One region of the Steroidobacter cummioxidans genome, then DNA from elsewhere that is predicted to be linked to it. Evidence: riboswitches for the same ligand, from Rfam matches in the RefSeq annotation. Region 1 holds a riboswitch; the other holds the start of a gene.
The links. A riboswitch is a leader RNA that binds a small molecule or an ion and turns the genes downstream of it on or off. The one in region 1 is predicted to bind cyclic di-GMP.
Positions count from the first base shown of each region.

Region 2: it holds a riboswitch for cyclic di-GMP, as region 1 does, so the genes downstream of both, D0550_RS11635 (TlpA family protein disulfide reductase) here and D0550_RS04080 (fibronectin type III domain-containing protein) in region 1, are expected to answer to the same signal.

Region 1 covers NZ_LSRW01000005.1:71,837-79,418, reverse strand. Annotated here, with positions in the region: gene D0550_RS04085 (HD domain-containing phosphohydrolase) at 1-2,507, shown strand, start outside; cyclic di-GMP riboswitch class I at 2,696-2,797, shown strand; gene D0550_RS04080 (fibronectin type III domain-containing protein) at 2,979-4,148, shown strand; cyclic di-GMP riboswitch class I at 4,487-4,570, shown strand; cyclic di-GMP riboswitch class I at 4,724-4,827, shown strand; gene D0550_RS04075 (putative Ig domain-containing protein) at 5,063-6,907, shown strand; gene D0550_RS04070 (M16 family metallopeptidase) at 7,084-7,582, shown strand, end outside.
Region 2 covers NZ_LSRW01000018.1:41,003-48,584, forward strand. Annotated here, with positions in the region: gene D0550_RS11620 (tetratricopeptide repeat protein) at 1-1,323, opposite strand, end outside; gene D0550_RS11625 (tetratricopeptide repeat protein) at 1,320-3,263, opposite strand; gene D0550_RS11630 (AraC family transcriptional regulator) at 3,267-3,884, opposite strand; gene D0550_RS11635 (TlpA family protein disulfide reductase) at 3,972-4,517, opposite strand; cyclic di-GMP riboswitch class I at 4,588-4,673, opposite strand; gene D0550_RS11640 (hypothetical protein) at 4,930-5,166, opposite strand; gene D0550_RS11645 (hypothetical protein) at 5,214-5,981, opposite strand; gene D0550_RS11650 (ECF-type sigma factor) at 6,381-6,962, shown strand; gene D0550_RS11655 (serine/threonine-protein kinase) at 6,959-7,582, shown strand, end outside.

The sequences.
Region 1 (7,582 bases):
CGCTGGACGCTGCGCGGCGCGAGCCGCCGCAGGCCATCGTTTCCGACATCGTCCTGCCACGCATGGACGGCTTCGCTCTATGCCGCAAATGGAAGCAGGACGAGCGCCTGCAGAGCATCCCGTTCCTGTTCTACACGCGTCGCCACGACGATCCGAAGTACGAGCGCTTTGCCTTGGAGCTGGGCGCCGAGCGCTTTCTGGCGCGCTCGACGGCGCCGGAGAAACTGCTCACCGCGCTCGATGAGTTGCTGCCGCCCGGCCATGCGAACGGCGCGCGCGCCAACGGTAATGGCAACGCAGCGCATGGCAACGGCACGAGCGGCAACACCCGTCCGATGAACATGCTCGACACGGCGGCCATGCAGCGCTTCGCCGTGCTCGAAAAGAATCAAGCCGAGGCGCTCGAAAAAGCGCAGGCCGCGCAACGTCAGCAAGCCGCTCAAGCGGAAGCGCTCGAGAAGGCGCAACGCGTGCAGACTGCGCAAGCTGAAGCGCTGGAGCGTGCTCAACGCGCACAGGCCGCGCAAACTGACGCCCTGGAGAAGGCGCAACGCGCGCAAGCCGAAGCAGTCGAACGCGCCGAGCGTTTGCAAGCTGAAGCCCAATACAATGCACAACAAGCGCAGGCTCAGGCCGAGGCCATGGAGCGCGCGGTGCAAACTCATTCGCGGTTACGCTCGCAGATCAGTGAGCTCGAAGCGAGCAATCAGCGGCTGGCCGCTGGCGAAGCGCGTTTCCGCCGCGTGTTCGAAAACAATCCGCAGCCGCTGTGGATTGCCGATCACGCGACCGGCGGCTTCATCGCCGTCAACGACGCGGCGTTGGCGATGTACGGCTATTCGCGCGCCGAATTCCTGGCCTTGAAAGCGTCGGCTTTGACGATGCCGGGCGCTGATGTGCGCGACCCGCTGATCAGCGCGCACCAGCGCAAGAATGGCGGCGCGCTCTCCTTATCTATCTCCTCGCAGCAGATCGAGTTCGACGGTCGCAATGCCGATCTGGTCGCCGCGTTCGATCTCACGCAGCGAGTGGAGAACGAACGAACGCTGCAGGAACAAGCGAAGGCCGGCAACGTGCTACTCGATGCCGCGGCCGACGGCTCGTGGCTGTTGGGGAGCGACGGTCAGATCCAGGACGTCAACGCGACCTACTGCCGCATGTCGGGCTACAGCAAGGAAGAGCTGTTGCGTATGAATGCCGCCGACATCGAGGATCCCACGTCCGGCGAGACCACGATGCGACTGCAGCTGGGTCGAGTCCGTGGTGGTGGTCGTTACGAGACCAAGCATCGTCGCAAGGACGGCACGTTGTTCGACGTCGAGGTGAGCGTCGGTCTGCTGGAGAACACGCGCGGCGACAGCATCGTGCTGATCCGCGATATCGCGCAGCGTCGTCGCGAGCTCATCGCGAACCGCCTGGCGCAGCGTCAGTCCGAGTTCCTGGTCGAGCTGTTCAAACAGGCCGACTCGTTCGATGAGTCCGCCATCGTGCGACGGGTGATCGAGCAGGCACTGGAAGTGGCCCGCAGCCCGCTGGGCTATTTGTATTTCGTCGATAACGCGCAGAAGACCATGACACTGGCTGCCTGGCGCGATGCCAGCCGGCCGCAGGTGGTGATGTCCGATGCGGAGCCGCAGCCGATTGGCCGCGCGATGATGCTCAGTGAATGCGTGCGAGGTAAGCATGCGACCTGGACCAACGATATCGCCCGCAAGCCGCAGAGCGATGGCCTGCCGGACCTCACGCGCTTTCTGGCCGTGCCCATGCTGTCCGGTGACGAAGTCGTCGCGGTGCTCGGCGTTGGCAATCGGGATACGAACTACGGCGACGAAGAGCAGCGCGCGCTCGCGGCGTTGGCTGATGGCGTCTGGCGCGTTTTGCACTCGAAGCGAGCGCATGCGGTGACGCTGAGTGCGCTTCAACGCACCGATGTGGCGCTTCAAGGCATGATCGATTCATTCGTGCGCATGAGCGAGCGGCACGATCCGTACACCGCGGGTTCGTCGCGTCGCCTGGCTGCGTTAGCGGTCGCGATCGGTCGCGAAGCGGGTCTCGATGGCGAGCGCCAGCACGGCTTGCGAGTTGCCGCTCTGTTACACGACGTCGGCAACATCGCCGTGCCGGCGTCCATTCTCAGCAAGCCCGCACCGCTGACTGAGGCCGAGCTCGCGCTGATGCGCACTCACGTCGAAGAAGGTTGCCAGCTGCTTGCGGATATCGATCTGGGCGCGCCCGTCGCCGACATCATTTATCAGTCGCACGAGCGGTACGACGGCAGCGGTTATCCGCGCGGCGTGAAGGGCGAGGAGATCATGCTCGAAGCCCGCATCCTCGCGATCGCCGATACGGTGGAAGCGATGTGCTCGCCGCGTCCGTACCGGCCGGCTGCGGGCATGGATGCCGCGATCGAAGAGATCAACCGGAGTGCCGGAAAACTTTACGATGAGCACCTGGTGGCCGCCTGCACGCGGCTGGTACGACAGCACGGCTTCACGCTGCCGGAATAACAAATATCTCGAAAAAAATAGAGTTTGCTGCGGCCTGCGCATCAGGTTTTGGATGCGCCTTCACTAAGCGTCGCCATTAAGAGTCGCTGAAAGTGCCTGGCTGCCGCTTGCAGGTTTTTCCTGAAACGCGTTTTTGGGGGGGTTGGGCCCCGATATGTCACATTGGCCGTTTCCAGCACAATATGGGCCGTCTGTAAGGGCAAAGCCGTTCGAAAGACGGTGACGCAAAGCCTCCGGTCCTCTGGTGCCACTGTTCCAGCAGTCGCGCCAAAGATAGCGGGGTTGCCGTTACAACCCGACCTGATCAGGTTGTCTCGTGAAGTTTTTCGGCCTGCCGCCCGCGCACTTTAGCGCCGGCCCAGCAAAGCCAGCTTCCCTTGCCAGACACAGGTGCTCGTGCACGACACGCTATCAATCCGTGTCGTGGGCGCGAGCTGGCATCGGAACACAGTGCTTTGCTGGGAGCTGCTCATGCGCGTTTCTTCGTCTTTCGCCGCGATCGCGGCGTTGGCTTCGTTTGCGGGTCTCGCATCCGCCCAGACTGTCAATCGGCCACCGACCATCAGCGGCACGCCGCCGGCGGTCATCAAGGCCAACACCTCGTACAACTTTCTGCCGAGCGCAGCCGATCCGGAAGGCCGCCCGCTGAAGTTCACGCTCGTGAACAAGCCGGGCTGGATGGTGCTGGCACCGAACAGCGGCCGGCTCATGGGTTACCCGAAGTCGCCCGGCGTCTATAACAATATCATCCTGCGCGTCACCGACGGCGTGAACACGGTATCGCTGCCGGCCTTCTCGGTGACGGTGAACACCACCGGCACGATTGCCAATCGCGCGCCGACGATCAGCGGCACGCCGGCGACGACCGCGACGGTCGGTACTGCCTATAGTTTCCAGCCCTCTGCCAACGATCCCGACGGCAACACGCTCGGCTACACCATCACCAATCGTCCGAGCTGGGCGACCTTCAACACTTCGACCGGTCGTCTCAGCGGCACACCGACCGCAACCGGTACCTTCAGCAACATCCAGATTCGTGTGAGCGATGGCACGGCAACGACTTCGCTGCCGGCGTTCTCGATCAACGTCACGAACAGCACGAATCGCGCGCCGGTCATCAGCGGCACGCCGGCTCGCTCGGTCAACGCGGGCAGCGCCTATAGCTTCCGTCCGACCGCGAGCGATCCGGATGGCAACACGCTGACCTACTCGATCGCGAATCGTCCGAGCTGGGCCACGTTCAACACCAGCACCGGTCAGCTGTCCGGCACGCCGAGCGCCTCGCAGGTCGGCACGTACAACAACATCACGATCAGCGTGAGCGACGGTCGTGCGACCACTTCGTTGGCGGCCTTCTCGATCAGCGTGGTCGATGTGTCGAATGGCGGCGCGACGCTGAGCTGGACTCCGCCGACCACCAACACCGACGGCAGCTCGCTGGGCAACCTGGCCGGTTACCGCATTTCGTACGGCACCAGCGCCAGTGCGATGACGCAGACGATCCAGGTGGCGAACGCGGGCATCACGCGCTACACCATCAGCAATCTCTCGCCGGGCACCTACTACTTCTCGGTGCGTGCTTACACCAGCAACGGCTCGGAGAGCGCGAACTCGAACGTCTCGTCGAAGGTCGTGCGGTAACAAGCACTGCTGGCTCGATAGTGCAGCGGCGGCTGGAGCGATCCAGCCGCCGCTTTGTTTTTCGGCATTGTTAAATGTTTGCGCGCATGCACAGCAGCAGTGCGCGCAGCACGTTGCACTCGCGTCTGAATTCTGGCGCGGTTATGTGAATTAGCGGTGACATTTCCACCGCCGCGCTGTCGGTCACTACCGACAATTGCAAAAACAAAATCCCTACGATTAACTCCGCTCCGACCACGAAGTTTTGTTCAATCGATTTCGTCGAATCGCACCGGCTCTACTGGACGCGGCCTTCACGGCGGCGAGAGTGGGTGAGGGACGCGAACCGAACGAACAACGCTTCACCAGGGCATAACCGTCGAAAGACGGCGACGCAAAGCCTCCGGTCCTACAGCGATGCTGGGGATAGCGGGGTTGCCGGCCAGCTCTTCAGCGTCACCGAGCTTGCCGTCATCCTTCCTATTCTTTTGCTGCTGTTCGACCAGGCCTTGCGGCCCTGGGGTCGACTGACCACAGTTAAGTCGAAAGGGACCTCGGTCGCTTTCGACCAGATAATAAAGTCTGGGAGCAGCAGAAAGTGATATCGGCAAACCCGTCGAAAGGCGGGGACGCAAAGCCTCCGGTCTACTGGAACACTGCGTGTGATGCGCAGCGCTCCTACGACAGCGGGGTTGCCACCGACGCCACCGTCGCGACGTTCGCAAGGCCCCTTGCGAGCGCGTGCACGCGCGATCGTGTGAAGAACAACGACAACAAGCTGCCGATAGCGCACGCCCCCGTGCGCGCCAATCTTTCTTTGCGCTTCGAGCGCCGCGCATGCGTTGCGGCGACTGCCTTTTTTCCGGAACACAGCAGCGCGATTCAGCGCCGGTCCTCGGACCGTCGTTGTCGTGCGCGAAGCCAAGGTACGAGCAATGATTCCAACTATTTTCGGGAAAACCTTCCTGCAGCGGGCCCTGCTGGCGTTGATTGCCGCGTCATTGGGAGCATGCGGCGACTCTAGTGACGATGGCGCTGTAACGGGACCAGTCAGCGAGCAGTCGCCGCCGGCAGGCGGTACTGCCGACGATCCGGCGCTGCCGGTGCCGGCGAATCAGCCGCCCGAAGTGGATGGCATTCCTGCGGCCACCGCGACTGCGGGGCAGCCGTATCGGTTCGAGCCCAGCGCGATCGATGCGGACGACGACTTCCTCGAGTTCTTCATCACCAATCAGCCGGCGTGGGCCAGCTTCGACTCCGAAACCGGCATCCTGAGCGGCACGCCGCAAGACGCCCACGTGGGCGACTCCCAGGAAATCACGATCAGTGTCACCGATGGCCGCGACACGCGCTCCATCGGTCCCTTCACGATCAAGGTGAATGGCCGGACGCAGCCGCCACCGCCGCCCAATAATCCGCCGACCATTTCCGGCACGCCGGCGACGTCGGTGATCGTGGATCAGCGCTATCTGTTCCAACCCACGTATTCCGATCCTGAGAACGATCGTCTGCGCTTCACGGTGTCCAATCGTCCGTCGTGGGCGACCTTCAGCACCCAGAGTGGCGTGTTGAGCGGTACGCCGGGCGCAGCGAACGTCGGTACGTATTCGAACATCCGCATCAGCGTCAACGACGGCACGAGCACCGTCACGCTGCCGGCGTTCTCCATCCAGGTGCGCGGCCTCGACAATCGCGCGCCTACCATCAGCGGCACGCCGACCACTAGCGTGCAGGCGATGCAGACGTACACCTTTACCCCGCAAGCCAGCGATGCGGATGGCGACACGCTGGTCTATCGCATCAGCAATCAGCCGCGCTGGGCGACGTTCAGCGCTGCGACCGGCGTTTTGACCGGCACACCGTCGACGACCGACATCGGCACTTACTCGAACCTGATCGTCAGCGTGAGCGATGGCCGCGTTTCGACGTCGCTGCCTGCGTTCTCGATCGTGGTCTCGGCCGCGCCCAATCGCGCGCCGACGATTTCCGGCTCGCCATCGACGAGCGCGAGCGTCGGGGCGGCGTATTCGTTCACGCCGACCGCCAGCGATCCGGATGGCAACACCATCAGCTTCTCCATTCAGAACGCACCGAGCTGGGCGCAGTTCAGCACGGCGACGGGCCGCTTGAACGGCACGCCCACTGCGGCCGGCACGTTCTCGAACATTCGCATCAGCGTGACCGATGGCAACCTGACTGCGACGTTGCCCGCGTTCTCCATCAACGTCACCGGCGCGAGCAATCGTGCTCCGACGATCAGTGGCACGCCGGCGACGACCGTGTCCTCGGGTGCCGCCTATAACTTCCAGCCGACGGGCAACGACCCCGATGGCAACACGCTGACCTACAGCATCGCGAACCGCCCATCGTGGGCGTCGTTCAACACGTCGACGGGACGTTTGTCCGGCACGCCGACGGCCTCGAACGCGGGCACTTACTCGAACATCGTGATCTCGGTGAGTGACGGAACACTCAGCGCCTCGCTGCCGTCGTTTGCGATCACTGTGGTGCAAGCGTCGACCGGCAGCGCGACGTTGTCGTGGACACCGCCGACCCAGAACACCGACGGCTCGTCGCTGACCAACCTGGCCGGCTATCGGATCGTGTATGGACGCACCGCGACCAGCCTCGATCAGACTGTCCAGGTCGCAAATGCCGGCACGGCGAGTTACACGATCACCGGGCTCACGTCGGGCACGTGGTACTTCCGCGTGAAGGCGTACAACAGCGGTGGCGGTGAAAGCGACGTCTCCAACTCGGGCTCGAAGACCATCCCGTAAGCGACCGTACCGAGCACGCAGAATCCTTCCAAGGCCCGCTTCGCGCGGGCCTTTTTCTTGTCGTCGGCCCGATCTGACGAGTCTGTCAGGATGATCGATGGGTCGAATTAATGATGTATTCTCGGCCGGATCTGCAATCCCAAAGCGGCGCGCGCCGCGATAACGGAGTGGTCACCATGAGACCCCGTCGATACGGCGTCTGTCTGTCTCTCGCTTTCGCCCTGCTGCCCACCATGCCAGCAATTGCTGCGACACCTGCCGCGGTTCGTGTAGATTTTTCCGAGCACACGCTGAAGAACGGCCTGCGGGTGCAGTTGGTCGAAGATCACACTACGCCCGTGATCGCCGTGAATGTCGCGTACGACGTGGGTTCCCGCAACGAGCGTCCCGGGCTCACCGGCTTCGCCCACCTGTTCGAGCACATGATGTTCAAGGGGTCGAAGAACGTCGGCGACGGCGAGCACTTCTATCAAGTGCTGACCAACGGCGGCTCCATGAACGGCACCACCAGCTCCGACATCACGCTGTACTTCGAGGCGCTGCCGGCGAATCAGCTGGAAATGGCGCTGTTTCTCGAGTCCGATCGGATGCGCTCGCTGGACATCACCCAGGCCAAGCTCGACAACCAGCGCCAGGCGGTGCAGGAAGAGCGCCGCATGCGGATCGACAACCAGC
Region 2 (7,582 bases), on a different contig from region 1:
GAAGCGCCCGGACTCGAACAACACTTCACCCAGGGTGAAGCGATTTGCCGGCGCTTCCGGATCCTGCGGGAACGAATCGAGCATCGCGCGATACCAGCGCGCCGCGGATGCGTAGCTCTCCGGTTTCTTGTCCTTCTGCGCCGTCGCGTAGTAGTACTCGGCGAGATCTTTCTGGTTCGCCTTCAACTGCGCGGCCACTTCGGGCGCATCGGCTACCGTACGCTCACGCCAGAACGCGGAGCCGAACGCGTAACGCTCGACGAAAGACTGCTTGGCTTCGATGACCAGCGACGCCAGGCGGCCCTTCTGATAGGCATCGATGGTGCGCACCTGCAATGACGGCGCATAGCGATCGTCGGGGCGCCGCTTGGCGAAGGCCTCGAACGCCACCGCCGCGTCCAGATAACGCTCCTTTTCCAGATAGAAATCGCCGAGCGCCTCATACAGCAGATGCGCATATGGCGGATCGCCTCGCTGTGCCAGCGTGCCATCGAGCGTCGCCGGCCCATCGAGATCCGAGAAGCTGATCGCCATGGCGCGCAGCGCGTCGGAGGTCAGCTCGCGTTCGGCACGGCTCAACGAATCCCGTGCGCGCACCTGCCCATCTCGCACCAGTACGCGGTCGAGCAGGCGCATGAATGCGGCGACGCTTTCCTCGCCGAGGGATTGCTTGAACATGGACCAGCCGAGCTTGTACAAGCCCTGCTCGAAGAAGCCGGTGTCCGCGCCCGGCGTGGTCACCGCCACATACGCATTCTCGGCTTCGCGGTAGCGCCCCAGAGTGAACAGAATCTCGCCGCGACGGAACTGCGATTCGACGAACCATTGGCTGCGCGGATACGTCGTCACCAACTGATCGAGCACGGTCAGCGATTTCTCGAGCTCGCCTTTCGCTTCATAAGCACGCGCCAGCTGATACATGACGACGTCGTTGCGCTCGTAGCTCGAATAGGACTTGAGCAGCCCCTCGTACAACTGCACGGCCTCATCGACGCCAAGCCCGCCGAACGAACCCTCGGCAGTGCGCTCGCTGTCGTCTTCAACCTGCAAGTCGCCGAGACGACGCATCGCTTCGGCGCGCATCTTCTCGTTCTGCGATTCCATTTCCAGGAAGCGGCGGTATTGCTCGATCGCCTGCTGCGTCTTTACGTCGCTGGGGGGATCGGGATTGACCTTGATCTCTTTCTTGTCGAGATCACGAATGGTTCGCGGCGGCAGCTTCGCTGCAGGTTCCGCAGCCAACGCCGGCATGGCAATCGCACTCGACAGGGTCAGCGCGATCAGCATGCGCAGCTTGTGAGACCTGGTGACTGAAGCGCTCATTGCGCGCCTCCCTTGTCAGTGGCGCGCTCGCCGGTAGCGCTGCCGCTCGTCGCCGCCTTGTCGTAGATCGATGCCAGCGCGAAGCGCGCTTGTAACGAATATGCCGCGAGGCGCTGCTTCTGCGACTCCAGTTCCTTGATCGCAACCGCCGCGAGATATCGGTTCTGGGCCTGGGCAGTCGCTTCCAATCGCGCGCTCAAGCCATCGATACGCGGCGGCAGCGTGGCTACGCGACGCGCAAACTCCTCCGTGCGAGCGGGATAGTCGGCGCGTGCACGATCGACGAGCACCGAACGGCGACGCGCCTCTTTGTACGCGACATCCAGCTCACGCAGTTCCTTGCGCGCGCGCCACAAGCGAGCTTTGTAGCTGCCATTGAAATCCCACAGCAGCTTGCCCTTGATCAGACGCGCCTTCTCGCGCATCTCCTGCACCATCGGATCGCTCTGGTCCGCTTTCGCCAGCACAGCTTCGATCTGCTGCACCTTGGTCCATTGTTCCTGTTCACGCGAGGTCGCCAGCGCGGTCACATCGTTGTCGCGCTCGGTCGCGGCCAGGCGCGATTCCAACTCGTTCTTGTGCGCTTCCATCGCATCCAGATCGACGCTGTCCAGCATGCCCTGCAGGGCGGGCACACGCCGATCGAATGCACGATGCCGCGTATCCACCATGTCGTCGAATGCCTGCACGCTCAACGCCCAGGTCGCGAGATTGCGTTGCATGAGCTTGAGGTCGCGATAGTTCTTCAACCCTTCCTGGAACTCATGCGTCGCCAGCAGGTGATACAGATAGCGGGTCTCAGGCGCGTCCGGCAGATTCTGCAGCTGCCAGTACCAGCCCACCTGATCGGCCTGGTCGTTGTCCACGATGGCATCGAGCAGCTTGCCGTCGCGAATGGCCTGAATGGATTGATCGATGCGCTTGGATTCCGCTGCGAACGCTTCAACCGCGTTCACATACTGTTCCGCCGCCTGCCCGGTCGCCGCCAGCTGCGCGTATGCATACGGAATGGCGAGATACGATTCCTGCACCGCTGCATCGAGCATGTCGCGATCGCGCAGCTCCATCCAGGGCGCCAACGCCTTGTTGAACTTCTTCTCTGCCGAATCCGCCCAGCCCACCGCGAGCAGGGCCTTGTTCGATTGCGGGCCGGTCAGCCGCACCCGTTGTAAAACTTTCTTGGCGTCTTCGGGACGATTGCCCTTGAGCCAGGCGAAGCCGAGCGCAAGGTTGGCCTTGTCACGCAGCGCTGCCAGCTCTTCGGTCGGTGCGGCGATCTGACCGACTTCATTCAACAGCTCGGCCGCTTCCTCGACGCGGTCCTGCCGCACCAGCGCCACACCGATATTGAAGCGCGCGTAAGACGACCAGACGTCGCCTTTGCCCACCGGCTGCCACCGCTCCAACGCGCGAATCGCTTCGTCATAGCGGTTCAAATACATCAACACCTGCGCTTGCAGCAGATGACGCTCGGGCTCCAGATCGCCCGGCAGTGCGCCATGAATCGAAGCCAGCGCGGTCGCGGCGTCTTCGAGATAGTTGCGCTGATACCAGACCTTCGCGAGATAGAACCAGGCGCGGTTGCGCACATCGAGCGGCACGTTGTCGTTCAGCAGCGCCTTGAAGATGCGACCCGCCTCTTCATGCTGACCGAGCGACAGGTACAAGCCGCCCTTGAGCAGCTCGGCCTCCACGCCGTGATGACTCACGCGATTGAAATCCTGCGCGGCACCAAGCCGCGTCAAGGCCTGCAGATAGTCGCCCTGATAGAAGTAGAACAGCACGTCGCCCCAATGCAGATCGCGCACGACCTGCGGGGTGCCGACCAGGGGTCGCGGCTCAGGAGGCTTCTTCTCCTTGGCGCCGGCGCCGGTCGCGGCCAGTCCCAGGACTGGCGCGAGCAGCATCGCGACCAGTAATTTGTAACGTCGCCCCGGCACGGGTTATTCCCATTCCTTGACGATGAATTCGGGTTGCGCCTTGAGCGCCTTGTCGCTGATCTTGAGCTCGACGTACTTGGCGCCGACGCCCTTGTCGAGCTTGATGGTCGCGCCGCGCCGATAGTCACGCTGATTCGGGCCCTGGCCGGTGAACAGCGCGATCAGCTCGTGCTCGCCAGCCTTGAGATTGCCGATGAACACGCGGTGCACGCCGCCTTTGAGCAGCGCCTGCGCCTCGCGCTCGGTGTACAGATAGTTGGCGACTTCCTTGTTGTCGAGCTTCAAGGTCACCGAGTCGAGCGCGAAGAACTCGCCCACGTCCATGGACACGAACACGGCCACCTGCGTGTTGGCGGGGAACAGCAGCTCCTCCTCCAGCACGAACAGCTCGCGGTTCAGATCCAGCACTTCTTTCTTCAGCGCCTGCACTTCTTCGTCGAGGCTCTTGAAGCTGTCACCGCCGCCCGCAGGGGCCGAAGGCGCCGGCGCACTCGTGTCGACGAGCGGCGCAGTCGTGGCCGAGGTTGCGGCGTCTTGTGCGCTTGCCAGTCCGGCCGCGAACAGCAGAGGCAACAGCGCGGCCAACCATGTGATTCGTGTTTTCAGCAGGCTCTGACGCATGGGGAGGTGTCCGGGAAATCCGTGAAGGGTGCTCGGGAGTTCGATACGAGTTCGATTGAGTTGGCGAGGCGGATCCGTTGCGCGCGGTCACTCGTTCAGCAGCTCACGCAGTTTTTCGGTGTAGCGCGTTTCATAACCGACTTTGTAGCCTTCGGAAACGTAGCGCACCACACCTTCGCGATCGATCAGCACGGTCAGCGGCATGGTGCCCGCCTGATAGGCGCGGCTCACTTCTTTGCGAGCATCGAACAGTACCGGATAACTGACGCGCAGCGTCTTTGCCATCTCACGCGCCGCCTGCAGCTCGTTTTCCTCGTCCAGATTGATGCTGAACAGCACCAGGCCGGCGCGGCGGTACTTGCCGTAGATCTCATCGAGCAATGGCATTTCCTGGCGACAAGGCCCGCACCAGGTTGCCCAGAAGTTGATCAACACCACTTCGCCGGAGTGCTCGGACAGGCGCACGTTCGCACCATCCAACGAGCGCAGCGCGAAATCGGGCGCGCGCTGGCCGACGAGCAGGGTCGCCGGCACACATACAGCAGGCCCGAGCAGCAACAGCGCCAGCAATGCAAAGCGTGGCAACCGTGCGGAAGCCCGGAGCGGCAGACGAGCTTGTGAGGACTGTGACATCAATCTTTTATTCGTCGCCGGACACGCGGTGAGGGCCGATCGGCGCCTCCATTGCGAAGCAGGAGGCCGCGCTGGCAACCCCGCTGTCCTAGGAAAATTTCCCTTAGACCGGTGGCTTTGCGTCCCCACCTTTCGGTGAGTTTGCCTGGGTGCGAGGCGGGCCTGCTGCTCCGTTAAGGAGCCGCGTGGCAAGACCTCTGACAACGCCAGCTAGGGTGCTATACGCAGCGCAAATATGTCAACGAACGAAGTGTGATGCCAGCGGCGCAAAACCGCGACGGGCCTGTGACTCACCGCACACTTCGAAGGTCTGTCGGTAGGCGACGACAACAACATCGACGCCTGTATCCGTCCACCGACGACCGCGGCGCGACCGGCGGGAGGGAGCCGGTCGCGCCATTGCACCTGTGAATTAGATAGGCGCTTTCAGACTTTCGTAATCAGTCGACGCGGCTTTTGCCTTCCACATCGCAATCATCTCCGGAGTCACGGTCTGCGCGGCCGGCAGATGATCGGAGGGCAACGTGATCTGCTGCTCCGTCATCCGCCCGACCAGCGACGCTTGCTCGTGGCCGTACAGGAACGTGCTGGCAACTGCGGTGCCGAGGGTGAGCAACATGGCGGCGCCAAGGGCGATACGCTTTTTCATCTTCATCTCCAAACTCGAATTCAAATCTGTTGCGATGGATTCATTTATTACGCGAGCACCGGACGCTTGCCGCCGGTATCGCCATCAGCCAGCGTCAACACCGGACGCTTGCCGCCTGTGTCACCGTCAGTGAAATTGAAAACCGGGCGCTTGCCGCCGGTGTCGCCATCGGCGAGCGTCAGCACCGGACGCTTGCCGCCCGTGTCGCCGTCAGTGAAATTGAAAACCGGGCGCTTGCCGCCGGTATCGCCATCGGCGAGCGTCAGCACCGGGCGCTTGCCGCCCGTGTCGCCGTCAGTGAAATTGAAAACTGGACGCTTGCCGCCGGTATCGCCATCGGCCAGCGTCAACACCGGACGCTTGCCGCCTGTGTCACCGTCAGTGAAATTGAGAACCGGGCGCTTGCCGCCGGTGTCACCATCGGCCAGCACCGGACGCTTGCCGCCCGTGTCGCCGTCAGTGAAATTGAAAACCGGGCGCTTGCCGCCGGTATCACCATCGGCGAGCACCGGACGCTTGCCGCCCGTGTCACCGTCGGTGAGATTGAATACAGGGCGCTTGCCGCCGGTATCGCCATCCGCCAGCACCGGACGCTTGCCGCCCGTGTCGCCATCGACAATGTTAAATACCGGACGCTTACCACCGGTATCGCCATCCGCGAGCACCGGACGCTTACCGCCCGTGTCGCCATCGACAATGTTAAATACCGGGCGCTTGCCACCGGTATCGCCGTCCACCAGCTGCGCGCCAGTGCTATTGCCAGCCGCAAACAGGACGCCCGCCACCACCGCCGAAATTGCAAATACGTTACGCATGACAACAAACCCTCCCAGGAAAAGTGCTAAAAATTCGAACCAGCAAGGCTCGATCACTGGGATAAGCGACGTCCCTTTGAGAAACCCGTCACAGCACCCTCTGGACAAGCGGAAGAAAAAGGGAACAATCAGTACATCGCTCGGCGATTGCTTGCGGAGATCCCTCCAAATCAATCGGTTGAGCCGGATTCAGGGACGGCCGTAGGGCGGTTTTGGCGGGCAGCTCGCGGTGCGGCCGGGGCACCAAGTGAGAAACTGTCGCACTCGAGCCCGTAAACTAGAGAACCCGACGGAAGCGCCCATGCGTTTAGCGTGGGAAGAACAGACAGGCCCCGAATCGGAGACCCGCAACTGAGCAACACAATCGCAGCGGCCATTCCACCGCCCGACCGGCAGGCAGTGACACGGCTGTTGTCTGCGTGGCAGTCAGGGGATACCCGCGCCCTGGAACGACTGACGCCGCTCATATACGAGGAGCTGCGTAACCGGGCTCGCCGCTACATGAAACGCGAGCGGCCTGGCCACACACTGCAGGCCACTGCCGTCGTGCACGAGGCATTCGTCAAGCTCGTCGAGATGAATGTCTCGTGGCAGGACCGTGCGCACTTCTTTGCGGTTGCCGCGCGGCAGATGCGACGTATTCTGGTGGACCATGCCAAGACGCGGTTTCGCGAGAAGCGCGGCGGCACGACCACCGGCTCGCTCAATGACTTCGACATGGATGTGCTCGATCTCGGCCCAGCCACTGCGGGCGATATCGACGTGCTGGAAATCGACGAGGCGTTGCAGCGCCTGTCCGGCAACAATCCCCGCCTCGCGGAGATGGTGGAGCTGCATTATTTCGGCGGCCTCACCTATCAGGAGCTGTCCGAGACCCTGAAAGTGTCCGAGGCCACCGTCGATCGGGAGATCCGGCTCGCCAAGGCCTGGATCCTGCGCCAGATCCGACCGAACCGGAATCGCGAACCCGAACCTTCATGACGACGGGACAACCAGGGAAGATTGTCGACGACCGTTGGGAGCGCCTGCAGGATCTGTTCTCCCGCGCTGTCGAGTTGCCGGAACGCGAGCGCGAAGCCTTCGTCAGCGCGCAGACCGGCGACGACAAGGAACTGAAAGACGAGCTGCTCGAATTGCTGGCGTGCGACGTCGGCCAGTCCACCGGCCCGCTGACGCACGCGCTCGGCGCGGCCATCGATGCCACCACCCGCGACCGACGCAAGGCGCTGGTCGGGCGCGTGATCGGAAACTACAAGCTCGCGTCCATCCTCGGCCACGGCGGCACCGGCACGGTTTATCTGGGCGAGCGCGCCGACCGTCAGTATTCGGCGCAGGTCGCGGTCAAGATCGTCGACAACGCGACCATCCATGGCGACCTCGGGCAGCGCTTTCGTGCCGAACGGCAAATTCTCGCCAGCCTGAATCACGCCAACATCGCCCGGCTGCTCGACGCCGGCGAGACCCAGGAAGGCCAGCCGTATCTGGTCATGGAATATGTGCACGGCGAGCCCGTCGATCGTTATTGCGACCGGCAGCAGCTCGATCTCACGGCACGGCTGAAACTGTTTCTGGAAATATGTAACGCCGTCCAGTACGCGCAC